3 linked regions of the Butyricimonas faecihominis genome follow. The protein of the gene in region 3 binds, or shares a complex with, the protein of the main gene of each other region. Links are inferred from orthologs where the notes say so. Each region holds a gene or a part of one and is shown on either strand. Other genes may lie near its edges.

Region 1 (11,196 bases), 430 kb from region 3 along the record:
ATCGGGTCTTCCGGGAAATTCGCCCACAGCTTGTATCTTCCCCCCAGAGAACTCATGGCTTGTTCCCATAATCCCTCGTTCGGGATGGTAAACAGCGTGTCGGTAGGAATTGTCCCCACCATCCAAGAATTCTCCTTCAATTCATTCTCCAACTGGCTATCTGTCCAGCCACTATACCCTGCAAAGAAACGAATCTCTCCTTCCAATACCTTTCCGGCTTTCAACATCTCCGTCAAAGCCTTAAAATCACCTCCCCAATATATACCTTTCGCGATCTCTTCCGAGTCCGGTATGTCATTTCTCCGATGGATGTAATACAACTGATTACGCTCCACGGGACCACCAATGTACACGGGGAAATGTACGCCTTCGAGTTCTTTTACCAACTCGGAAGTCGTGTAAGGTAACGGCTTATTCAATACAAAACCCACGCTCCCGCTCGAATCATGTTCCACCATGTAGACCACGGAACGGTTAAAATATTTACCTTCCAGAAAAGGTTCTGCAATCAACACCTTTCCCACCTCAACACGGTCATCATTGTGACGTATCTGAAACAGATCCTGAAATTCCTTTTCCACTAATTAATATTTTTACAAGTCAAATATATCTACTAACTTTGTATTGATAAAGCGTTAATGCAAAGATATAAAAATGTGCAAAATATTTATCATATCACTCCTATCTTTATTTATTAACAGCTTTGCAACAGCGCAGAGTGTTGTCCCGTCCGTGATTATGGGCAGGGATACCGTACCCCATGTTCTTCTCCATGAAGTAGATGTCGTCGCCCGATTGAAGAATCCACGGAAATACGCCCGCCAGCAACAACGGAACCAAAGGATGGTTTATAACGTGAGAAAGGTGTTCCCGTACGCGAAAATAGCCGCCGCCAAGATCAACGAGATTGAAAATAAACTAGCGCAAACGGATTCCGAGGCAAAACGAAAACAGATTATCAAGAAAGAGTACAAGGAACTCATGCACACGTTCAAGCAACCGTTGATGAAACTGACCGTCACGCAAGGGAAGATTCTCGTTCGCTTGATCTACCGGGAAACAAACAACACGTCCTTCAATCACATCAAGGAGTACAAGGGTACGGTGAATGCCTATTTTTGGCAATCGCTGGCTCTGTTGTTCGGGAATAACCTGAAAGCCGATTACGAACCGAACGGGCGGGACCGCGAAATCGAGCAGATCGTGCGCTCGATCGAAAAGGGAGGCCCTTCTCACATCACCCGGCGATAAATCCTGTTCTTGGCACTAAAATTACCACTCTTTGATATGATCGGAATTTAAAGTTTATTACTTTTGCCTTATGAAATACGAAGAGATAGTTGCAGATTTAAAAGCAGGGAAATATGCCCCGATTTACTTTCTATCGGGGGAAGAGTCCTATTTTTTGGACGATATAGCGACACGCATCGAGAAAAACGCCCTCACGGAGGACGAGAAGGCGTTTAACCAAACGATATTGTACGGGAACGATGTCTCCATGACCACCGTGACCGATACGGCCCGCCGCTTTCCCATGATGTCACAACGTCAAGTTGTCATTGTCAAGGAGGCCCAGAATATCCGGGATTTCGAGAATTTACTGCCTTATATTGATCATCTTCAACCGACAACGATCCTCGTGTTTCTCTATAAAAACAAGAAACCGGATAAACGTAAAGGAGTTTTCAAAAAATTAAGCAGTTCTTCGCATTGCATCTATTTCGAGTCGGCCAAACTTTACGACAACAAGATCCCGGACTGGATTATTTCGTACTGCAAAGACAAGAAGTACATGATTTCACTGAAAGCCGCGGGTATTCTCGCAGAAAGTCTGGGGAACGATTTGAGCAAGGTGGCCAACGAACTGGACAAGCTCATGCTCCTACTTCCCGGTGGCGGTGAAATCAAGGAGAATCTGGTGGAAGAACACACGGGGATCAGCAAGGAATTCAACACGTTCGAACTCACGGCAGCCATCATACAGATGGATCACCTGAAAGCAAACCGTATCGTGAATTATTTCGAGGCTAACCCCAAGAACAACCCGCTGGTTCTCACGATCAGCATGTTGTTCCGGTACTTTCTGAACCTACTGACGTACCACTACCAGAAGAAAAGTACCCCAAACCAGCAAGAAATGGCCCGGTTACTGGGTATCAATCCCTATTTTCTGAAAGATTACACGGAAGGAGCGAAACGATATAACGCCATGAAATGTGCTAACATCATCTCTTGGTTACGGGAGTATGACCTCAAATCAAAAGGTGTCGGTAACGCAAACATTTCTGACGGTGAGCTTTTGAAGGAGCTAATATTTAAGATAATGCATTGAAATTTGCCCGTGGTGAATTTCAGGTTACAGGTTGACAAGTTACAAGTTGGAAAGATAAAATCTAAAATGAACAAGGCTATATTTCTGGATCGGGACGGAACCATTAATTCTGATGAAGGTCATTATTACATATATAAAGTTGAAGACTTCGTTTTCAATCCCGGTGTAATCGACGGAATTCGTCGACTGAACGAGGCGGGTTATTTGATTATCATAGTTACCAATCAAGGCGGGGTCGCTAAAGGGGAGTACTCGATCGAAGACGTGGACAACCTTCACGCTCATATGTGCAAGGAATTGGAAAAGCATGGGGCGCACGTGGATAAAATATACTACTGCCCTCATCACAGCAGCATTGCCCCCTGTAAATGCCGCAAACCATCGCCTTACATGATCGAACAGGCTATCCGGGAGTTTGACATCGACAAATCAGCCTCGTGGTTAATCGGGGATGGTTCACGGGACATCGAGGCGGCGGAGGCTGCCGGAATCCGGGGTATTAAAATACCTAAAAACAGTGACTTAACCCCGGTTATAGACTCCATTCTCAAGCAATAAGAAGGTTAACGATACGTCATGTTCGAAATCTTGTTTGCCTTACTGCCAATGGTTATACTGGTCATATCCATGGGGATATGCAAGTGGCCCGGAGATAAGAGTAGCCTGCTTACCCTTGTTATTACCGTTATGTTGGCCATTTTCGCCTTTGGTATACCCGCGCAAGAGATCGGTTTCACTTTAATAAACAGTACCGCACGTGCTTGTATCACTATTCTTTCCGTTATCTGGATGGCTGTATTTAGCTATAATATTCTGCTGGATTCCGGCAAGATTAAAGTGTTAAAAGACCAACTGGCAACGATTTCCACGGACAGGAGTGTACAGGTATTACTGATCACGTGGGGATTCGGGGGGCTACTGGAAGGAATGCCCGGCTACGGGACTTCGGTTGCCATCCCGGCAGCCATACTCGTAACGCTGGGATTTCGTCCGTTGTTCGCCGTACTCGCAAGCCTCATCGCTAACAGTGAACCCACGACATTCGGGGCCGTCGGTATCGCAGAAACCGTTCTCATGGAAGAGACCGGCTGCCCGTTACCTGAATTGTGTAAGGCTACCATTCAACAATTATATCCTTTTATATTTTTGATCCCGATAACTTTGGCTATATTGGCCGACAGACGCCGCCAAGCTTTACTCAAGAACATCTTGCTCGGCACGCTTGTCGGGGGCGTATCCTTCCTAGCACAATACGCCACGGCCGTATATCTCGGTCCGGAGATGCCAGCCATTCTAAGCAGTATTTGTTCCATCATTATTATTATCGCATGGAGTAAATGGACCAAAAAAAGTGACACAATTCCCACGAAACACTCGCCCCGGCAAATATACCAAGCGTGGAGTGTCTACGGCCTTATCATTTTCTTTATATTACTGGCTATTCCCTTCAATTTCAAGGTAACGAGTTTATTGCTTTTTGCCGGAGCTTTTATCGGGGGACAGATACAGGGTGTAACGACAAGCAGACAATTCACATTACTAGGCCAGACTCTCGTACAAATCCGCAGTACTATTATTATGGTTATCGCCTTGGTCAGTATATCCGCACTCATGGAAATATCCGGCATGGTGCAATTACTGGCCGACACACTCACTTCCATCTCCGGGAAGTATTACGCTTTCTGGTCCCCTTTGATCGGGGAAATAGGAACATTTATCACGGGTAGCGGTACTTCGGCAAACATTCTTTTCGGGAAATTGCAAGCAGGAATCGCCACAAACATGGACATTGATCCTTCTTGGCTTGCCGCCGCCAACACCACAGGCACTACTGCCGGGAAAATTATCTCACCCCAGAGTATTGCTATTGCCGCCTCCGCATGTCAATTACAGGGCCAAGAAGGGGGAATCTTAAAACGGGCTTTCCCATACGCTCTCGTGTACGGAATACTACTGGGAATTATTGTCTTTCTCGGGTGATCAGAAAGCAGCCATCAATAAATCAATATCTCTAGAAACTAATCCATAGCGATCGGCAATCACCCGTTTCGTCAACACACCGTTATAAACATACACGCCATGCCGTAATCCCGCATCATTTTTTATGGCAGTATTAAAGCCACCCGCCCGGGAAATCTTATCAAATAAAGGAGTGAATAAATTACTATAAGCGATAGATGCCGTACGAGCCACTCTCGACGGGACATTCGGGACACAATAGTGGATTACCCCATTATATACATACGTCGGGTTCTCATGAGTCGTTGGTCCTGATGTTTCAATACATCCACCATGTTCAATGGACATATCCACAATCACCGCTCCCTGTTTCATCAACCTTACCTGTTCTTCGGACACGGTAATCCCGAAATCATCATCGAAGAAACGCAAAGCCCCGATCAGCACGTCGGCAGACAACAACGCCCGTTCCAAAACCGGCTTATGAAAAACAGAAGTATATACCCGTTGTCCCAGACAATGATTTATCCGGCGTAGACGCTCCAGCGAATGATCGAACACTTTCACCTCAGCCCCCAAAGCCAACGCCGTACGAGCCGCATATTCCCCCAAAGTCCCGGCCCCCAAAATAACCACCTCGGCTGGAGTGATTCCCGTCACCCCTCCCAGCAAAATACCTTTCCCTTCCCGAGAATTGCTCAAGTACTCGCTGGCAATCATGATTGCCGAGCTTCCAGAAATCTCACTCATCATCTGCACCACGGGATAAACCCCGTTCTCGTCTTTCAGAATATCGAACCCGACAGCCGTCACCTTCTTCTGCATCATCTCCACGACAGCCTCTTTTCGTAACTCGAAAAGCTCGATCGGTGACAGTATGACCTGCCGATCATGCATCATTTCCACGTCTGCCTGCATCACCGGAGTCGGTTTCAGTATAATATCCGCCGTGTACACTTCCTCGCAGGTATCCAACATCTGGGCTCCCGCATCGGCGTACTCCCGGTCATGGTAATGTGCCGCCTCCCCGGCTCCTCGTTGTATCATTATCGTATGCCCCATATCAACCATCATGGCCACGGCCTCCGGGGTTAAACACACCCGGTTTTCCCGTCGCTCGGTCTCGTTCGGTAAACCGATTGTCAATCGTTTCTGCCGGTATTCCCCGAATACCTCTTTTTCCTGGTATAGAAACCACTCCCGATTAATTTGGGCTCCCAATAATTTACCCGAGTTATCCATAACCTACACTTTAAAGTTTTTCTTCAATCACCAATTCTCTCCGACCATCTGCCAGTTCAGAGAACTTGCATATCAACGTGTTTTTCGGTAACAGAGGCTCCACCATCTCCGGCCACTCTATAAAACAACGATTCCCGCTATAAAAATATTCCTCGTAACCGAAGTCCATGGCCTCCTCAATATTCTTCACCCGATAGAAATCGAAATGAAAAACCGAGTCTCCCGTGGCCGTCAGATACTCGTTTACGATAGCGAACGTCGGGGAATTCACATCATCCTCTATCCCCAAACACCCGGCTACCGCTTTCACGAAAGTGGTCTTTCCCACTCCCATCGGCCCGTACAGGGCATATATCGTGTTGCCTCCGGTACTTTCCAGAAACTCTTTTGCTACCCGATTCAAATCATCAACACCGTCAATTATCCAGCGCATAAACTTTCCTCTATTTTATGAATTGATTAATTACCTTTGTCATATACCCGATTGAAGTATACCACAAAGGTAATTATTAGTAAACGAAAAAACGAAACTAAAAGTTAGAATCTCCCCTACTTCTCAACTTCTTCAACGATCTCATCTTGTTGTCCGGCATCCGTAGCTTTCTCTTCCGTGGCGGCACCTTTCAGGAAAGTCGGTAGATTCAGCCCAGCCATGTTAAACAGATCATTCAACGGGGGAACCGATTTCATCATCCCCGAGATGAAGTTAGCCGTGGAGGTATTCCCGTTCCCGGCATTATTGCCATCCCAAACGGTAACCTTGTCGATCTTGATATTCTTAACAGCCTCCACTTGCGTTCTCACCAGCTCCGGCAACTTATCGGTAATCAACATCATCACCGCCTTGTCGGGATCTCCGGCGGCGGCTTTCACGATTTGGGCATATCCTTCCGCCTGTTTTGTCAGCACCTCGTATAAACCTCGTGCTTCGGCATCCATCTTGGCAAAAATGGCATCAGCCTCTCCTTTCGCCAACCGGCGCAAACGTTCCGCCTCGGCCTCCGCATCAATAATCGCTTTCTCCTTGTCAATCTGTGCGGGAACCACGATATTAGCCGCTTGTGTAGCTTTCTCTCTTTCGGCACGAGCAATCTCAGCCTCCCGCTCTGCCATATAAGCCTCTTCCAAAGCCTTTGCAGCCTGCACTTTCTCTGCCGCGATAGCTTTACGGGCAGCCTCGGCCTCTCTCTCCCGACGGATGGCATCCGAATCGGCAATTAAAATCTTGGCATTGTTTTCTCCCTCCACCGCGGTTGCATTAGCCTCGGCCGTCCGAATACGAGTGTCCCGCACGGTTTCCGCGATACGAATATCTTTATCCCGATCTGCCTCGGCTTTACCGATCTCTCCGAATCGATTCTGCTCGGCCACGCTTTTCTTGGCATCATTGATCGCTTTCGCTGCTGCTTCTTTTCCCAAAGCCTCGATATACCCGGACTCATCCCGCAAGTCGGTCACGTTCACGTTGATCAGTTTCAAACCGATCTTCCGTAACTCGGCCTCCACGTTAGCACTCACGTTAGCCAAGAATTTATCCCGGTCGGAATTGATTTCCTCAATATCCATCGTGGCAATCACCAAACGTAACTGCCCGAAAAGAATATCCTTGGCCAAATCCTGAATATTTTCCTGCCGTTGCCCCAACAAACGCTCTGCCGCATTCGTCATGCTATCCGGTTCGGTAGAAATACCCACCGTAAAACGACAAGGCACATCTACTCGTATATTCTGTTTACTTAAAGCATTCGTCAAATTACACTCGATAGAGATCGGAGTCAAGTCCAGAAATGAAAAACTCTGGAACACCGGCCAGATAAAAGCCGCCCCTCCATGAATACAACGTGCGGAACTCACTCCTCCGGTCGCATTCTTACCGGTCCGCCCGTACACGACAAGAATCTTGTCTGACGGACAACGTTTATAACGGGACAATATCGCCGCAAACGTAACAAACAACACCGCCACGATGGCGACAATCAAATACAAACTACCTTCCATACTTTCCATATATTCCTAAGATTAATAATAAATAGTCATTTAAAAACGCTCCACCAGTAAGGTGTTGTCGTTTATCACTTCCACGACCCGAATCGGTGCTCCCGTCTCCAATTCCTCGCCTGCTGTCAGGGCATTAAATTCCCGGATAGCCCCTTGTATCGAGATTTGTACTTTCCCCTCTCCCCGTTTTTCTCCCGGAATTTTCAAATACACGTTCCCTTTACACCCCACGGCATTTGCCATGTTAATCGTCCCGCTTTGCTCCATGCGGCTCATGAATCTGAAAATAGCCATCACGGCCATCACTAGCAACACACCGATCACAGCCGACACGAGAATCAACACGAACTGGTTTTCTATCGCTTTTTCAAAAGAGATGATCGACCAACCGAACCCCAGTAGGAAATTGATGAAGTTACGAAAAGTAAATAACTGGAAAGGACCGCTATCCCCATCAGTCGCTGTATCCGCACTCACGTCAACATCCATCCCCCCATCCGTATCCATCCCGATAAAAGTCATGATTGTCTGGATAACAAATACCAAACTGGCAAATAGAGTGATACACCACACCGATTGCATAAATAACCCCAGAGAACTCCACCATTCTTCCATTACATTCAATTTTAATTAGACGATATTCACTAACTTCCCCACAAGCACACTACTACACAAATATAAACATTTTTACAGGACTTCCTACCCTCCATTAAAATTAAATATACATTCTACCGATCCGGGTAAAATACAAGATTAAATATCTAAAAATAAAAGAATAACGAATCAAAACTAGAGTTTAAAGTTTATTAACTATAAAAATTAGTTTTAAAACTAAATATTTTAGTTCTTTGTTGCAAAAGAAATAAACCATGAAAGGATTAACTAGCAAAGAAGAAGAAATCATGGGCTTTTTCTGGGAGAAAGGCCCTCTATTCGTGAAACAGATGCTTGCATTTTACGAAGACCCGAAACCGCATTTCAACACGTTATCCACCATCGTGCGCGGGCTGGAAGAAAAAGGTTATCTCGCTCACGAAGTTTACGGGAACACCTATCAATATTATGCGATCATTAGTGAAGAAGAGTTCCGCAAAGGCACCTTGAAGAACGTGATCAGTAAATATTTCAACAACTCGTACCTCAGTGCCGTATCTTCACTCGTGCAGGAAGAGGACATTTCATTGGAAGAATTGAAACAACTCATTTCCGAAGTAGAAAAAGCACACGATAAATAAACTATTTATGGGTACCTTCTTTGTCTATATACTAAAAACATCCATCTGTTTAACGGGATTCTACTTGTTTTACAGATTATTACTCAGCAAAGAGACCTTCCATCGTTTCAACCGGATAGCATTACTGGGTATTCTACTGTTATCCCTGCTTATCCCGTTCTGTGAAATAACCGTTCCCAAAGAATCGGAAGTACAACAAACGTTACTAACCATTGAACAGATTCTCACCCTAGCAGACCACGTTCCACAAACAGAAGTACAAGCCCTCCCTTCATCCATCCCGTTGTGGCTTCTCGTCCTGCTGTGTATTTATTTGCTGGGAATTCTTTTCTTCCTCGGACGCAATCTTTATTCACTGTTTCATATGCTCCGGCTATTGCATGGCGGAAGGCAGGAAAAGTTAGAAAAAGGTATTACCCTCATCATCCATGACAAGAATATCGCTCCCTTCAGTTGGATGAAATACGTGGTCATTTCCGAGAAAGATTTGCAGGAAAATAGCAAGGAAATTCTCATCCATGAAATGGCTCACGTACACAATCGACATTCCATCGACCTGTTGATCAGCGATATTTGTATCATTTTCCAGTGGTTCAACCCCGCATCTTGGCTCTTGAAACAGGAGTTACAGAATATTCATGAATACGAGGCCGATGAAACGGTTATCCGTCAAGGCATCAACGCAAAACAGTATCAATTATTATTAATAAAAAAAGCTGTCGGCACAAGGCTCTACTCTATGGCCAACAGCTTTAATCACAGTAAACTTAAAAAACGAATAACTATGATGTTAAAAGAAAAATCCAGTCCTTGGGCCCGGATGAAGTACCTCTACGTACTTCCCGTTGCGGCAATCACATTAACCGCTTTCGCCCGTCCCGAAATCTCGAACGAACTAAACGAGATTTCAACTATCAAAGTTAGTGATATTACTTCAATTCTCGATGCAAAAGAAGTAAATAATTCCCTTACGGCCGTTGATACGGCTCAAAAAACAGTAATCACAGAATCAACCTTTAGATCCACCCTGCCCGAGGATTCTATTCAAAGCAAAACGCCACACTTTTTTTTGAAAACGGAAAAAGTAAAAGCAACTTCAGTTCCTCTCAAAATAGGTCAAATAACACTCCAAGATTCATGTATTAGTACAACATCAGAGATTCCCGTCCTATTTATTGTCAATGGAAAAGAAGTTTCTGCCGATTCCGTGAAAATAATTGATCCTAACAAAATTGAAACGATCACGATTCTAAAAGATAAATATGCTATTACCCAGTATGGAGAAAAAGGGAAAGAGGGCGTTGTTTCAATTACTTACACATCCGGGAGTCCGGCCAAAAAAGTAACCTCTTATAAACTGGCAGACGGCACCACGGTCTATTTAAAATCAGAAACGTCAACAACCGGTTCTTACACGATTATCCACTCGAAAGACACGTCCAGCCTTAAAACCGTGAAACTAAAAGGTGAAGCTCGATTCAAGATTGTCGAAAAAGATTCCATCATCGAGTATCAAGTCATCAGTGACACGTTAAAATACGGCATTCAAAAGAAAAAAGAGAAGTAGCATCGCACTTTCTCCTTGCACTGGGGGAGCGTGGCTTACTAAGCCGTTTTTCATTCAAGGAAAGAAGGAGCTGTCTAACAACAAAATCGTTAGGTAGTCCCTTCTTTTTCGCCATCTGACAAACTATTTCTTCATCTCAAATCCTAAAAGAATCTCATCATACCCATCCATCAGCGAAGTAGTTGTTTTATCTGATTTCTTCAAGGCAGAGGATAATACACTGACAAAGTTCATAAGTTTTTCCGTATTGAAAAGCAACGATACTTGTTCCCCCGATTTTACCAATTGTACTTCCACACTTTTCACCGTGATCGTTTTTGCCAACATATAACGTAATGTCAACACTCGTGTTTTCTCGTCCAAAGAATACGTACCCTTTAATACTTTTTTTCCTATCGTATTAGTAAACGTACTATCACTACTAAACGTGTAGCTGAAATTCCCCGGCACAATCCCCAACTTCGTGTAAATATTCACCATTTTTTTCTCCAACGCCGAAGTCACTAACGAACCACTCGCCTCTTTCAACAAATCCCCACTCGTCATTTTACAAGCAGGCTCCACGTAATTCCAAGTTCCTTGAAGATCCGAAAATTTAATCACGTTACCTGTTACAAGATTCACCACATCCTTTACCTTCGATGAATTTAAAATGTCCTTCAATGATTGGGCTTGTACCAATTGTACTCCCCCAAAGCACATCAATACACAACAAATTACAATAACTCGTTTCATAAAATATAATGTTTAGGTTTAAATACAAAAGCCTGTCTATCAGACAGGCCTCTATTCGAGCCAATTTGGGGACTCGAACCCCAGACCTACGCATTACGAATGCGTTGCTCTACCAGCTGAGCTAAATT
Region 2 (11,073 bases), 3.2 Mb from region 3 along the record:
GTCCCTAAATCCCGGCCATTATGGCTTTTTTTGAATTTATTCCAGTTCCGGGCAATATTGAAATTCAACCTCCAACGGAAATTATCTCTTCTAAAGATGTCATATCTCAACGATAATTCCACCCCATTATTGGAAATAGCCCCCGCATTCTGGTATTGTGTTGTCATGGGAGAATAGTTTCCCGGCAGCGGGACCGCATACATCATATCATCGGTATAACGATTATAATAATCGAATACCACATTCAGCCGGTAATTCAAGAAATCCAGATCCACTCCAATATTATACTGCCCGGTTGTTTCCCAAGACAAGTTGGGATTCAACAAACCATTGGCCGCTTCCGGTACGATCGTGGAATTTCCCATAAACGTCCAGCCTGTTGTCAAAGAACCATAAGCTAAATAACGAGTTGTAAATTGAGTTCCAGTCTCTCCCCAGCTACCACGAATTTTTCCAAAATCCAACCAATCACACCAATCCATAAATGACTCGTCAGAGAACACCCAAGCCGCACTAACCGCCGGGAAAGTTCCCCAAGGTTTTCCTTTCCCGAACTTTGAACTACCATCCCGACGAACGGAAGCCCCAAAAATATATTTTTGCTTGTAACTATAAGTCAATCTTCCCAAGAAACTCACCATCACGTCTTTTTCATAATTAGAGCTATACGCTTGCAATGCTTGAGGTGTTGAGCCACTATTGTCAATCGCCGGCCATTTGTTTTTAGCATAATGTACCTGATTATTAGGCCCCCCTTTAGCGATTCCTCCAACGACATGTTCCTCATCCATCTGCGTGGAAATACCTGCCAAAGCTTCTACCTTATGATCCTTAAATTGTTTGTTAAATACCAATAGATTTTCTGTTAATAAAGTTCGATTTTCCAAAAATGATCCTTGAGTGGCCGTCTTACCATCCGTGGTCAATTCCATAGGAGTAAACGTATTCTGTTTACTTAATGTATATCCAATAGAATTCGTTGACGAGATTCGAAGCCAATCGGCAATATTATAAGTTAAAGCAACACTCAAACGACCAAATAAATCTTCATTCTTCTCCTTCACTCCTTTTTGATTTTTCAGCACGTATTCCTCAACCACGGAATTTGCGGGCAAAAATGGAGACGTTTCAAAAGGCACCTTCGGAATATTTACTAAATTTTGACCGTCTCCCATGATCAAGTTACTACTCTCTCCTTGATTTCGTTTACGACGGGCGTATGCCAAAGACAAATGAACTTCTATATTAAAACGTTCAATGGGTTTAAATCCCAAATTCGTCATGAAGTTAAACCGGGTGAACCCACTATTTCTCAAAATTCCCGTTTCATCATAAAAACCAGCTCCCACGCTACTATTAAAACGATCCGTTCCATACAATGACTGCACGTTGGCCGTTATGACTTTTCCCGTTTGGAAGAAACGCTTGAACCAATTTGTCGAGTTATTATAAAACGAATTCAAACTATCCTGCAATTGATCTATATATTTTGCATTATATTCACTACCATTTCCCCAGAAATAATCATAAGCTCCTCCATACTTCCCGAAAACATCCTGATAACTTTTAGGATACACCGCCTCATAATCATCATTCATATAAGCCTGACGATAATTCTGCAAGGCTTTCAATTTATATCTCCGAGATTCTTTACCGGCAAAAACTGTCGGGTATTCAGGGATATAAGACCATGAATAAGACACGTTAGCCCGTATGGAACGTTCCCCGTTTTTACCCCGTTTCGTGGTAACCAAGATGACTCCATTAGCTGCACGTGATCCGTACATGGAAGTAGCCGCCGCATCCTTCAACACTTCAATAGATTCAATCGATTCCGGATCAATCTCGGCCAAAGCATTTGTCCCCGTTAAAGAAGAAGTCATATTCGTGATGGGTACACCATCAATCACCCACAGGGGAGAACTGAAATCACGTTGCTCCGCACTCAAAGTATTATATCCACGCAGAATAGTTGCCGTTCCCCCACTACCGGGCGCCCCGCTCATGTTAGAAACATCTAACCCGGCAACACGCCCCTGCAATAAACTGGAAAGATTTGAAGTCGGAACGCTGATAAGATCCTCGCCCTTGATCGAAGTCATAGCACCCGTCATTTCCCGTTTCGTGGTCTTCCCGTACGCGATAACCCTTACCTCGTCCAAATCCGACACGTCATCCTCCAAAACGACATTTACCACTCCCGGCTTACTTACCGGCACCTCTTTCATTTTCATTCCCACGAATGAGTACATCAATACCAAATTTTTCTGGGGAGCCAAAACCAATTTATATTCTCCTTTTGAATCAGTGGCCACCCCTTTCGTGGTTCCTTTTATGTACACGGATACACCGGGTAAAGACCCATTTTTCTTGTCTGTTACCCGTCCTCGAATTACCCATTCTTCCATCGGTTTTATTGTATCACCCACCACACGTTCCCTCGCCGAGATCAGAATTGTTTCCTGCTCGATGGAATACACCAACGAACTGCCTTTCAACACCAAGTCCAACACCTTTACCACATCCATATCCTTCACGTTCAAAGACAAGTTTTTTACTTGTCTCACCTCGTTCTCGTTATAAAGGAAACCGAACTTTGTCTGTTGCTCGATAGCCTCGATTACCGCTTTCAGATTAACGTTATTCACCTTAATCGAAATCTTTTGAGCCATGGTCACCTGATTAGCATACAGAGACATAGAACTCATCAAAAAAATAATCAGAAAATTTCGCATAAACAATAACCATTTTTCCACACATCCTCCCCGCGGAAGATAGCGCGTTTCTCCATTTTTTTTCATAACTTTGTTTTTGACTAAATAATAATTATTTATTGATTATTAATGATAACCGGGGATGATTGGACCCATTCCCGGTTATTTCTTTTTATCCACCTTTACTATTCTATTCTTCAACATTAATTCCGTTCCGGTTGTTCTTTCCAACATCTTCAATATCACGCTCAGATTCTCGAAACGTTTCAATTTCCCCGTCACGGTGATCTCTTTCAGGTTCTCCTTCACGAAAACGAAATCGACATCATACCAACGACCAATCATGGTTAACACCTGTTCCAAGGACTCGTCGTTAAAATAAAACCATCCTTCGTGCCAAGCCGTGTAGTAACTCGTGTTTACCACCCGTACCTCGTGACGCCCGTCTTTCCCGATCACCATCTGTTCCGAAGGTTCCAGCGTGATCTTTGTTTTATGCCCTTGAGAAACCTGCACTTTCCCCTCAACCAAAGTCGTTTCATAGGAATCATCCGTGTCATATGCCTTTATATTGAAATGCGTTCCCAGCACCTTCACTTCAAATCCCCGGTCAACTTCCACGATAAAGGGACGAACCGAATCCTTGGTTACCTCAAAATAAGCCTCTCCCGATAAACGTACCCGACGTACGTTCTCCCCAAAAGCTACCGGATAACTTAATTCTGATTTCGAGTTCATCCACACCCGTGTCCCGTCATTCAAGATCAGCATATATTCATGCCCACGCCCCACGAGCAATTTATTATAAATCAATTCCTGCACGGATTCCGGTCTGTTGTCCTGATAATTCAAGCGAGCCGAATCGACCATTATCTTACTTCCATCCTTTTCGTTAATATGGTTCCCGGCTGTCTGTAATTCCCGCAATGTCCCGTCACTCGTGACAAGCACAGCCTCCAAGGTCCCCGGCTCCACATCGTGCAAACTAATTACATTTTTCAAGGATGCATTATTTCTTGAATACATAACATAAATGGCCGTTCCCCCTAAAAGAAGAGGCAATAACACGGCTGCTACTCTCCCCAACAGAACTGATAATCGCCGTCTACGGGGCCTCATCACCCGTTCCAACTCTCTATCCACATCTATATCTTCTATCATTTGCCGCCGCCGCAAATAATCCTCCCCCGAAGACATTTCGTCAAGTAATAATTTTTCTTTAGAATCAGGCACGACAATCTCGTCCAATTGACGCCGTTCCTGCTCGGTTTCCATTCCAAGCAACTGGGCAAACACGAGCCATACCTTATGATTTGATTTCAGATTCATACATCCGTCTATTATCCTTAATACATCCCATAGACGAACTCATGAAAAAAACTAGTGAATCAAAAACAGACTTTTTTCAAAAAAAATAACAATGAAAGGAAATATTGATCATGCAATTGGTCTCTTAATACCTTGTAAGCATTTGCCTTTAACGTGTTTACCGAATTCACGGAAATATGCAATTGATCTGCTATCTCCTGATTCTTTAGACCTTGTAACTTCAACAACAAAATTTCCCGGGTACGTTCCGGCAATAATTGTATGGCCTGATCCAGTAACCGGTAAACATCTTCACGCAAAGTTTCTATCTCGAAAAACTCTTCACGTTCTTTTTCATTTTCCTGTTCCCACTCCACGTAACGATGATGGATATTCTCCCGACGCAACACGTCAAGACAACGATTCTTCACGCTAGTATAAAGATAGTTTTTCACGCTGGCAACACCCACCAGTTCCGATGGATTTTCCCATAATCCACAAAACACATCGTGAACCACGTCTCGGGCCATCTCTCCATCCTCCAAGTAACGATTAGCAAAGACACACATGGAGGCAAAATAATCCCGAAAAAGAATTTTAAAATCCTCTTCTTCTTGCTTACCTCTTTTTTTTATTACATGCGGATCGCCCATCTCTCTTTTTTAGTAGAGCAAAGATAAAGCTTTTAATTTATAAAACTTTCCGTTTAGGTACGGTAGCCACGAAATCTTTCAGATAAAACGGTTCAAAATAGGCTACATCTTCAAATTTACCGGCTTCAAAGTATCGTTCTGCAAGCCCAATCATGTTTGCCGCAGAAGTCGAGACCCCGTTAATAAACACGGCATTCGGATGTTTCAAGACTTCCTTCACCTTATCACTCCCATTTCCAAAGAACAAAACTTTCCGGGTAGATAATAAATCGGCAAAAGAATTTTCTTCAATCACTTCAGCGTGAATATCTCGCACGACATTTCCTTCCCGATCATATATTGCCGTATAGACTTCCATGCGACGGGCATCAATCATCGGGCAATAAAAAGCCTCTTCGTCCTCTCTTTGGGCCACGGCATTTGCCAATGCTGCCAATGTACTAACAGCAATCAAAGGTTTCCCGGCACCAAAGCATATCCCCTTGGCTAAAGATACCCCGATACGCAAGCCCGTGTAGGAACCGGGGCCCATACTCACGGCCACGGCATACAAGTCACTAGCAGTCAAGTCGTTCTCCTTTAATAAATCATCCACGTACACGCCTAATAAAGTGGAATGATTAAATCCCTCGTCATTCTCTTTTAAAGCAATCACGTTTCCATCCCGGGCAATCGCCACGGAACATACATCTGTTGAAGTATCTATATTTAAAATAAGAGCCATAATACAATTGAAAATTGAAAATTGAAAATTGAAAATGTGGGGACACTCTCGATTTCAATCTTCGGGTTATTACTTTCTGATGATTTGAATCTCGCCACCAACACCCAGTTTGATGATACTGGAGGGAGCGGGATTCGTTGTTTCTTCCTGACGGAAATCGACCACGTAATCGACAGCAGTTTTCACAGCATCACTGATTTCGGCAAAACACCGGGGAGAAGGTTCCCCGCTGATGTTGGCTGACGTCGAGACAATGGGTTTACGGAAACGGTAAAGCAAGGATTTCGTGAAATCCTCCGAGGTGATCCGGATGCCGATGGTTCGATCTGGGGCAATCAGATTCTTCGCCAAGTTCTTTGCGTTCGGGTAAATGATTGTCATGGGTTTATCGTTCACTTCAAGCAACTCGTAAGCCACGTCCGGAACCTCCACGTAGGATGCAAGCTTACCCACATCGTCCAGTAATACCAACATAGCCTTACTATCCTCCCGGTGTTTCAGCTCGTACACCCGTTTCACGGCAGCCTCGTTCGTGGCATCACACCCGATGCCCCATATCGTGTCCGTGGGATAAAGAATTATCCCCCCATTTTTAAGAATTTCGCAAGCCTTGCGAACTTCTTCCTTTAGCTTTTCATCATTCATTATAAGTCATCTATAGTGGGGACGAAAGTACAAAGTTTACGGCAGGATGTCAATTTTTAAGGTATCTATTTTTATTCTTCCAAACTTTTATTCAAAATATCAAGATCGTATCCATATAGTTATAATTTCATTATATTTGTCCCGTGAAATAAAAGGACGGCATTTCAAATTCTAGGAATATGATGAATGACAGTATATCTTCTCCAATATTTTGGATGTATTTTTCGTACGTCCTTTCTTTTATCATTCCCCTATTTTGCGGCCTCACGCTGTTAACAGTCAAAGGGGCCGTCCCCAGCGAACAAGCCGGAATGCATCCACGGAGGCTACTGGGAATTATTTTCACATTCTCGGGGTTGATCTTCATCCCGAACATGATACAAGATATTCATAAATATATCACGGGTGAACTGGGCTTACCCATCTTTGATATTGTCATTAACTTGTTTCTGGTTCCCCTGTATTTTTTCTATTTCCGCAAGCTCACGAAACCGGAAAAACTGACATCCCGAAGAATTTGGCCACACTTGATGCCGGGAATTTTGGTACTGATTACCAGTTTCTTTTTGTCGCCTCTGCAAGAAAAAATTGCGGGGGACGGCGTGTTCTTTAATGCCAACTTACCTTTAATTATTTTCCGTTGCGCCAGCCTGATCCTTCAAGCCATCATGATCACACTATACACGTTTCGCATTCTGCATTTGAAACAAGAACATATGCAACGACTGGAAGAGAATTATTCTTCCATGGAAAACATCGATTTACACTGGCTAAACCAAGCCATCCCTTTGGCTGTATTTTTCGCATTTGTAGCTCTTTTCGCATCTTGTTTTCAAGCCATCTGGAGCGATTATCTATTCCACATCAGTTCCATATTATTCACTTTTTACTTGTTTATCCACGCTCTCAACGAACCTTATATCTGTTACACGGAGCAACACGCGGAGATTCATGAAGAGGAAATCATTTCCCCTAATTCCTGCCCGGAGCCACCTGTCACCGCTCCAACAAGCGAAACGGAATTATCCCCCGTTTTTCCCGCCCTACCCGAGAAGTATTTGAAAAATCTCGGGATCAAAAGAGAAAAGATGAAGGATGAACTCGTCCACCTTTTCGATGAAAAAGAAATATACACCAACGGGAACCTGACCATAGCCGACGTGGCCGCCTTGCTGGGAACAAACCGCACGTACGTCTCGAACGTTATCAACAACGAGTTCGGCTTCAGTTTCTACCAGTTCGTCAACAAATACCGAATACAGAAAGCCACGATTCTATTAATTCAACACCCGGATATGCAAATCCAGGAAGTAGCCAGCCTTTCCGGCTTCAATTCCCTTTCCTCATTCATCTCTGCCTTCAAATTCAACGAGGGCATCACCCCAAAACAATGGAAACAACGTTACGTGGACCCCCTTTAACAATTTCGAATACGTAAAAATTTTGGAATTCGTACAATCCACGACCGAAAAGGTAAAATTATAACAGAATTTTACTTTTTACTCATCTCTTTCGTGACAAGTCTCTCACATTTGCAAAAAACTTAAATGCTCACGATATGAAAAAATTTATTCTATCAATTCTTGCCATAGCAGCTATGGCAAGTTGTACTAAAACATCCGAAGATGACGTTGATCCTAATGTTCCGGTAGAGATTAAATTCGGAGCTGGTATCGATATGTTATCCCGGGCTGCCATCACTACTGACGGAAGCGGTCATCCTGTATCAAACATAACAAGCATACAAATTCTAAGAGGTACAGACGGAGCGAATCCCGCATTTAACACGATTTCAGATGTAACAACCACAGCTGACTTAAAAACAGATGGGACATTTGAAAACATCATAAATCCTCAATATTATAAATCAACAACAGATGCAGCAAATTTTATTGCCTATTGGCCACAAGGCCTTCTCACCTCCGGAACAGTCAATTTTACGATAACCGGAGAAGAAGACATCATTGTCGCTCCCGCTATCGCGACAACTTATTCCACGACACCACCAACCGTAAATTTCCAATTCGCACATAAACTAGCCCAACTTCAATTAAAGGTAATAGCTCAAAACGAATCTGCTTTTTCCTTTTACGGAGTACTAGAAAGTGCCAAAATAAACGTACCTTCAAAATTAGATATGACAATTAAAGCAGACGGAAGTACCGAATTAACCGCAAACGCAACCCCCACAAATATAGATCTTGATTTTGGCTCTGTCACATACAGCACGACAGAAACCTCTGCATCCAAAAATTTTATTATTTTACCAGTAGCCCCAACAACTATCAATCTTAAATTTGCCAATATAACAGAAGCAAAAGATTACGATATCAAGGATCTAGCTTTATTACCCGGAAAAATAACAACCTTAACAATTACAGTAAACGCCACTGGAGTTAACTTTTCATCCACAATTACAGAATGGACTACCGGAGGAACTGACGGGAAAACAAACGTTGGAGGCAATTAAGGAATAATCAAAAGTATTTAATCATTTCCTACACTAAGAGACCATGATGAATGTAAAAGCATTTATCATGGTTTCTTGCTTTTGGGCCACAATTTAAGTTAAATTCCCTATTGAGGCACTTTTCCTATTTCACGATATTCACTATAATCGTGTTGTCTGTCTCTCCTCGATACAAAATCGCCAAAGTTTTTCCTATATGGTAAATATTCGTTATCCATCCACGTATTCACTCTTAAACCAGAATTCGAATACAGGATCAAGAAAATAAAAACCTTCCACCGTTTTATCCAAAATATCTTTTTGTTCTAAAACGATTTTATTTTTCGACACGTTTTGCGGCGTTCCCAATTTATACTTGGACATCGTCGTCGCTCCCGTAAGAATTGACTCCCCCTTCGCTATAGCAATCAAAAGATTAAGCTGGGTAATGGATAAAGCCTCACATTCGGCAACATACAAAGGCAAATTTGTATTCACGATTTGCGAAAACGCCTTGTCAACAATTTCTACAGTCACTGCCTTCCGAGTTGCACTCCACACGAAATGAGATAACTGTTGCACGTACCAAGAATGAGATTTCACCTTCTCAACAATCAATCCGGCATCCTCTGTCGAAATCTCCTTCCCCGTCCGTTGAAAGGAATTCATGATAAATTTTATCCATTCAGTTTCATCTATTTTCCGGAGAAACATCAATTGTCCAAATCGATAAAAAGGCTTGGAAGACGAATTAAAAATTTCGATCATCATGTGCCGTTTACTACCATACAAACAATAACTAACCTTTTGATGGTGTTGCCACACGCTACGCATTTCTCCTTCCAAATGCCCATAATTTTTCAATCCTGCCAAACTTTGAAACTCATCTATACAAACAATAATTTTAATTCCCTTGGAACAAGCGATCTTTTCAGGAAGTTCTAATAACTCCCGTTCATTTTCTTTCACTCTGTGATATTCTAGCCCGATAGAAAAATCAGTCATCGGATCAACACCGATAGATATTTTCGGAGAGAGCGTTTTTAAGAATTCCGTAGCATTTGAAATCCACGTTTCCCAACTATTACTAGTAGCTTTGATGACCTCTTTTGCAAAAAGTTGATAAAACTCCTCCTCACTTCGTACCGTAAAGACATCCAAAAAGCATACTCGCACATCAGGACGTTCTTCAACCAGCTCTTTCATCGCTTCTTTCACCAAAGATGATTTTCCCCAGCGCCGGGGGGAAATCAGCATCGTGTTAATGCCCGAATACAAGTTACTTTTAAGTTCTTGTTTCTCCCTAACCCTATTTACAAAGGTCGAACCAGCGGCTAATTTCCCGTATTGAAAAGGTGAATCCAACATAATAATTGTTTTCTACAAATGTAATGAGTATTCAAGGATTTACCAAATTATAGGAAATAATTTTATACCTTTTGGTATAATACCTTTTGGTATAAAATCATTCTAACATTCACGAATTACCTTATCGGATGACCTTTTGCTTTTTATCTCTCATTTATTCACCTTCATCCACTTCACCGCATCCGCAATAATCGTATTGTCCGATTCTCTCCGATCATCCAGTGTAATCGTGGCCTTCTCCTTCGGGAAATCACGCTCCTTTACTCGACTCGTTTTAACACGCCAATTCCGAACAAAAGTGGCCCGATAGGTTTCTCTCACCTGCTTCTCTTGAAAATACAAATTTCCGAGCAAGCACGTTACCCCCAAATCCGACACGATAAAGATATAAAAAATAAAATAAAAAAATAGACAAGTCACATCCCATTCTCACACCCACGATCTAAACCCACCCAATAAGAGAACAAAAAAACTACGACTTTACATCTGAAAAAACAGCATAAAGTCGTAGTTTAAAATCATTATAAATGCTCTACAAGAACGTTACATGAATTATACCAGATGCTTAATCAACTCCTCCCGATCTCCATACAGCATATCAATCACCGGAATCTCGATTAACGTGTAGCATCCCGGCTGTTGTTTCATGGATGCACGAGCTGTTGCCACGAGGATTTGTCCGGTTAAAGCCGGGTTATTGATTTTCATGTCAAATTCGAACAACTGGTTCTGCGTTTTGCCGGAAACACCCTTGCGGACAAGATTCACGCCGTGGCCCATATCTTTCAGGTTATCGACACACTCCACCTGCATCACGTGCGTCTCGTCATGCACGAAATAAGGATCGGTCTTGATCGCCTCGGCCACTTGTTTGAAATCGTACCCCTCTTTCAACTCCACGTACACCATCCGGCGATGGATTCCCGTTCCCACCGGAATCGTCATGGATAACGCAGCTTTCACGCCTTCCACGGCTTTCACTGCAACCGTGTGTCCCATGCTCATGCCGGGGCCAAAATTCGTATAAGTAATCCCTTTCGGGGCGCAAGCTTCTAACAAGGCACGAACGACAGAATCACTTCCCGGATCCCATCCGGCGGAAATAACAGATACTTTCCCATGCTTTTTAGCAACCTCTCCCAGACGTTTATGCAAACCGGAAATCTCCGTGTGAATATCGAAACTATCCACCGTGTTAATCCCCATAGCTAA
Region 3 (4,212 bases):
GGAGTTCAGAGGGTTGTTTAGCGGAGTTTATGGCGTAAATAGTATTCTTACGTTTGATAATTGTATGTATGGATGAAATAATAACTACATTTGTAATGTGTTATAAATATTATAATTATGCAAGATTTAATAAACGGACGCTGCGGTTGGTGCGGAACGGACGAACTATATGTAAAATACCATGATCAAGAGTGGGGAAAATTAGTGACCGACGATAAGAAATTATTCGAGTTTCTAGTGTTGGAGAGTGCTCAAGCCGGATTGAGTTGGATAACTATTCTTAGGAAACGGGAGGGGTACCGCAAAGCCTTTTGTGATTTTGATGTCGAGCGGGTAGCACGAATGACGGATGAAGATGTTGAACGATTGATGCAGTTTGATGGTATCGTGAAAAATCGTCTAAAAATCAAATCAACAGTTACTAATGCAAGACTATTTATTGATATTCAAAAGGAATTCGGTAGTTTTTATGACTACACGCTGTCGTTTTTTCCCAACAGGAAACCGATTGTCAATATTGTTCGGTCTTTAAGCGAAATTCCGGCATCTTCTCCTGAATCTGATGCCATGAGTAAGGACATGAAAAAGCGGGGTTTTAAATTCTTCGGAACCACGATTTGCTACGCCCATTTGCAGGCTGCGGGGTTCATTAACGATCATTTGGCAGATTGTATTTGTCGGAGGGATAAATAATATTTTTTAAAGAGGGGAAAAAGAAAACCGCCCGAAGGCGGTTTTAATCATTTCTTTTTGTATCCTACGGGTTGCGTGTAGATAACGATGTGTTTTGCCGGGAGTCCGATGACTTTGGCTAATTCTTCCTTATCCACGGAACCGATGACCACGGTTGCCATATCTTTTGCTGCACATACCAAATAAACGGATTGTGCCATGTAGCCGGCATGGTGGTAAGAGTATTCTTTCTGGTGTTCTGGGTTCGTGATTCGCCCTTCCTTGTTATGGTCGGCCGTGTAGATAAAACACACGGGAGCGACACCCATGAAAGGTTGTGGACCACACTCTTTACGGAAATCTCCTTTCTTCACGAGTTCCAATTCGTGTTTCTCTGCGTTATAGCGGTAGATTCCATCTGCCGTGGCCACGTAAAGCACCATTTCTTGCCAGTTGGTGGCGGTGGGAACTGTTCGTTTGCCGCTTTCCGGACGGTTAATACCGTTTGCGGCCCACACTAGGTCGGAAAGGTCTTGTAAGGATAGTTGTTTCGAGTCGAAATTACGGTCTGTTTGCCGTTCGTTCAAACAGTCCATGAGTGCTTTCCCCCCGCTCTTTTTCGGGGCGGGTAATTTGATGTTTTGGGCGCTGACTGCGCTGCCTAATACTGTTAGTACCAGCATTGTGATAATTGTTTTCATTAATTTACAACATTAGTGGGTGTACCATTAAAGAAGTTCAGGATGTTATCAACAGCTTCCTGCCCGGTGGCAATGCGCGTGTCGATAGTGCCTGTAGCGTTGTGAGGGGCAAGGATCACGTTATCCAAGCCGTAGAGCATTTCAGTAACATGGGGTTCATCCTCGAACACGTCCAAGGCGGCCCCGGCGATCGTTTTATTTTGTAAACAGATGGCTAATTCCTTCTCGTTAATGACAGCCCCGCGAGCGGTATTTACCAGAATGGCGGTCGGCTTCATCAATTCGATTTCCCGTTTCCCGATCATGTGGCGGGTTTCGTCCGTCAGCGGGGTATGGATGGAAACAAAATCCGATCTTTTCAGTAACGTGTCAAGATCGATTTTCTCGTATCCTTCTACTGTACTCCGACGATTGTAGTAAATAACATTCATACGGAATGCTTCTGCCAGTTTAGCCACTGTTTTACCAATATTTCCCATGCCGATAATTCCCAATGTGCGCCCTTCCAGCGTGAAACCGAGATTTTTCATAACGCCCCACATGCTTTCTTTTTCAACCCGGATGCGGCGGTCACATTCGGTAATTCGGCGAGCTGCACTCAGCATGAGGCCCATGGCCATTTCTGCTGTCGGGAAACATACGGCTTTCGGGGTGTTACAAACAGCGATTCCTTTGGAACGGGCGAATTTGATGTCGATGTTGTTGTAACCGACACCGAAATTGCTAATTACTTTTAACTTTTTCCCGGCCTCGATAACCGCATTATCGATAGAACGGGTGAAGATGCCTAGAATAACGTCGTAATCCGGAACAAGTTTGATTAATTCTTCCGTGGTGAAATACTCGCCTTCCGGCATTGTGATCGTGTGTTCTTTTCCCAGTTTGGCGAATGATTCGCGGGGAATGTTGTAAGTAACTAGAACTTTCATATTTTTAATTTTAAACTTTAAACTCTAAACTTTTCTCAAACTCATTCGGGCATCTGCTGGGGCTTCCAAGCCGATAAACTGTGATGCCAAGTATTTGTAATATCCCGTAACGGCAACCATCCCTGCGTTATCCAGCGAGAAACCCAACCGGGGGATGAAAACTTCCCAACCGAGGTGGGCGCCTTCGTCATACACGGCTTTTTGTAACCCGGAGTTGGCTGATACTCCGCCTCCAATGGCGATTTGTTTGATCCCGGTTTGTTTAGCGGCTTTTTTCAATTTGGCCATGAGAATATCAACGATCGTTTTTTGCAGTGATGCACAAAGATCATTGAGGTTATGTTGTATGAAATCCGGGTCGTTTTTGATTTCATCCCGGATGAAGTACAGAAACGAGGTTTTCAGCCCGCTAAAACTATAATCCAATCCGGGGATATTCGGTTTGTTGAACGTGAATCTTTCCGGGTTACCTTCTTTTGCCAAACGGTCGATTACCGGTCCTCCGGGATAAGAGAGGCCCATTACCTTGGCGCATTTGTCGTATGCTTCTCCCGCCGCGTCATCAATGGTCTGCCCGATAACTTCCATGTCTAGGTAGTCCCGTACGATGATAATCTGCGAGTTTCCCCCGGACACGAGTAGGGTTAGGAACGGGAATTTCGGGTGACGGGATTCCACACCCGGTTCTTTGATGAAGTTCGCTAGGATGTGAGCCTGTAAATGGTTCACCTCGATCATGGGTATTTGTTTGGCAATAGCGAATCCTTTGGCAAAGGACGTTCCCACAAGGAGAGAACCCAGTAATCCGGGGCCTCTGGTAAAAGCCACTGCATTTACTTCATCTTCTGAGACTCCGGCTTGTTTTAAAGCTTGCGCTACCACCGGGATAATGTTTTGCTGGTGTGCCCGGGATGCTAATTCTGGTACGACTCCTCCGTAGGCCTCGTGAACCTTTTGACTGGCAATAACATTCGATAGCACAACCCCGTCTTTTAGTATAGCGGCCGAGGTGTCGTCGCAAGAAGATTCAATACCGAGAATTACAATGCCCATTTTAATTTCTTGATTTTAGATTTTAAATTTTAGATTGCATAATTCATGATTTGGTGATTTTAGATTTAGTGATTATTAATCACGGAATCATTAAATCGGTCATCACGAAATTAATTCGTTTTACATTTTTCTTAATTTTCAATTATTAAGATGAAATGTCCTGCAATATTAATAAATTTGCGTGCAAACTAAAATAATGACAGCATAAAAAAAATAATCTCCATATTATCTCGGTGTGTGATAGGATTGGTCTTTTTGGCCTTTGCTGCATACATGGCTTTAATGACCCCGTTTGTACAGACGAGGTTAGTGGATTATTTTACCCGTATTTTAGAGGAACGGACGGGAACCACGATTTCTATCGGACGGGTGGAATTCCGCCCGATAGAGTCATTGATTTTAAATGATGTGTTTGTTCGGGATTGTCGTCAAGATACGCTTGTGTTTTGCGAGCGACTGGTGATGAAGGTGGATTCCGTGAGTTTCGTGAAAAGACGTTTCACGATTACGGAGGCTGCTTTCGAAAAAGCCAAGTTTAATTTATGGATCGAACGTAGGCAAGATGGAGGGGAGAGTCTTACAAACGTGGAACAGCTCATTAATTCTTTTTCATCTTCCAAGGTCGATACCGTGCCTCAAACCTCTTCGGGGTGGAACGTGAATCTGACTCAGGTAATATTGAAAGATTGTCGTTTCCGGTATATCGAGAGCGATTATGAACCGACAGATTACGGGATTAACTGGACAGACGTGGAGTGTCAGAATCTGAACGTGCGTGTTTCAGGTATTGATTTTTCGAACAAGCAATATCGGGCTAAAGTTGCGGGACTTCGTTTCAAGGAAAAGTCCGGTTTCGA

What was found.
Region 1: the proteins of tsaD (region 3) and tsaE are in contact, whole or in part, in a crystal structure (PDB 6N9A), measured with the Thermotoga maritima proteins. The link is inferred for Butyricimonas faecihominis from one-to-one orthologs. Residues at the interface, in WP_004082750.1 of Thermotoga maritima: Cys10, Asp11, Arg49, His50, Leu82, Gly84, Gly135, Gly136, Glu154, Thr155, Leu156, Asp157, Asp158, Ser159, Glu162, Asp165, Lys166, Arg169, Leu170, Tyr175, Lys213, Thr214, Leu217, Tyr218, Gln221, Arg222, Asn324; in WP_004082108.1 of Thermotoga maritima: Leu37, Gly38, Lys46, Lys57, Val59, Lys60, Ser61, Thr63, Phe64, Thr65, Leu66, Met67, Val69, Pro71, Tyr82, Arg83, Leu84, Asp86, Asp88, Phe89, Asp93, Ile128, Asp130, Glu131, Arg134.
Region 2: the proteins of tsaD (region 3) and tsaB are in contact, whole or in part, in a solved structure (PDB 4WQ4), measured with the Escherichia coli proteins. The link is inferred for Butyricimonas faecihominis from one-to-one orthologs.

What each region holds. Positions count from the first base shown.
Region 1 is NZ_AP028155.1:589,495-600,690, reverse strand. Bases 4,256-7,186 are described here. They hold tsaE (tRNA (adenosine(37)-N6)-threonylcarbamoyltransferase complex ATPase subunit type 1 TsaE), read right to left. Parts: upstream 5,967-7,186; coding sequence 5,544-5,966; downstream 4,256-5,543. Other genes in these bases: R8806_RS02510 (flotillin family protein), read right to left, coding at 6,083-7,186; R8806_RS02520 (alanine dehydrogenase), read right to left, coding at 4,313-5,533; R8806_RS02525 (L-lactate permease), read left to right, coding at 4,256-4,312. In the rest of the region: R8806_RS02545 (YqgE/AlgH family protein), read right to left, coding at 1-581; R8806_RS02540 (DUF4294 domain-containing protein), read left to right, coding at 655-1,251; holA (DNA polymerase III subunit delta), read left to right, coding at 1,322-2,332; R8806_RS02530 (D-glycero-alpha-D-manno-heptose-1,7-bisphosphate 7-phosphatase), read left to right, coding at 2,399-2,890; more of R8806_RS02525, read left to right, coding at 2,909-4,255; more of R8806_RS02510, read right to left, coding at 7,187-7,531; R8806_RS02505 (NfeD family protein), read right to left, coding at 7,571-8,146; R8806_RS02500 (BlaI/MecI/CopY family transcriptional regulator), read left to right, coding at 8,401-8,766; R8806_RS02495 (M56 family metallopeptidase), read left to right, coding at 8,774-10,333; R8806_RS02490 (DUF4923 family protein), read right to left, coding at 10,457-11,068. UniProt on the Escherichia coli protein: Required for the formation of a threonylcarbamoyl group on adenosine at position 37 (t(6)A37) in tRNAs that read codons beginning with adenine.
Region 2 is NZ_AP028155.1:3,318,397-3,329,469, forward strand. The notes cover bases 3,557-6,364. They hold tsaB (tRNA (adenosine(37)-N6)-threonylcarbamoyltransferase complex dimerization subunit type 1 TsaB), read right to left. Parts: upstream 5,400-6,364; coding sequence 4,713-5,399; downstream 3,557-4,712. Other genes in these bases: R8806_RS13760 (FecR family protein), read right to left, coding at 3,557-4,043; R8806_RS13765 (RNA polymerase sigma-70 factor), read right to left, coding at 4,103-4,675; R8806_RS13775 (L-threonylcarbamoyladenylate synthase), read right to left, coding at 5,469-6,044; R8806_RS13780 (AraC family transcriptional regulator), read left to right, coding at 6,224-6,364. Also shown: R8806_RS13755 (TonB-dependent receptor), read right to left, coding at 1-2,801; more of R8806_RS13760, read right to left, coding at 2,877-3,556; more of R8806_RS13780, read left to right, coding at 6,365-7,465; R8806_RS13785 (fimbrillin family protein), read left to right, coding at 7,603-8,514; R8806_RS13790 (AAA family ATPase), read right to left, coding at 8,725-9,861; R8806_RS13795 (hypothetical protein), read right to left, coding at 10,012-10,182; R8806_RS13800 (diaminopimelate dehydrogenase), read right to left, coding at 10,414-11,073. UniProt on the Escherichia coli protein: Required for the formation of a threonylcarbamoyl group on adenosine at position 37 (t(6)A37) in tRNAs that read codons beginning with adenine.
Region 3 is NZ_AP028155.1:164,789-169,000, forward strand. Bases 1,342-4,212 are described here. They hold tsaD (tRNA (adenosine(37)-N6)-threonylcarbamoyltransferase complex transferase subunit TsaD), read right to left. Parts: upstream 3,356-4,212; coding sequence 2,327-3,355; downstream 1,342-2,326. Other genes in these bases: R8806_RS00730 (SagB/ThcOx family dehydrogenase), read right to left, coding at 1,342-1,373; R8806_RS00735 (NAD(P)-dependent oxidoreductase), read right to left, coding at 1,373-2,302; R8806_RS00745 (translocation/assembly module TamB domain-containing protein), read left to right, coding at 3,593-4,212. In the rest of the region: R8806_RS00725 (DNA-3-methyladenine glycosylase I), read left to right, coding at 118-693; more of R8806_RS00730, read right to left, coding at 741-1,341.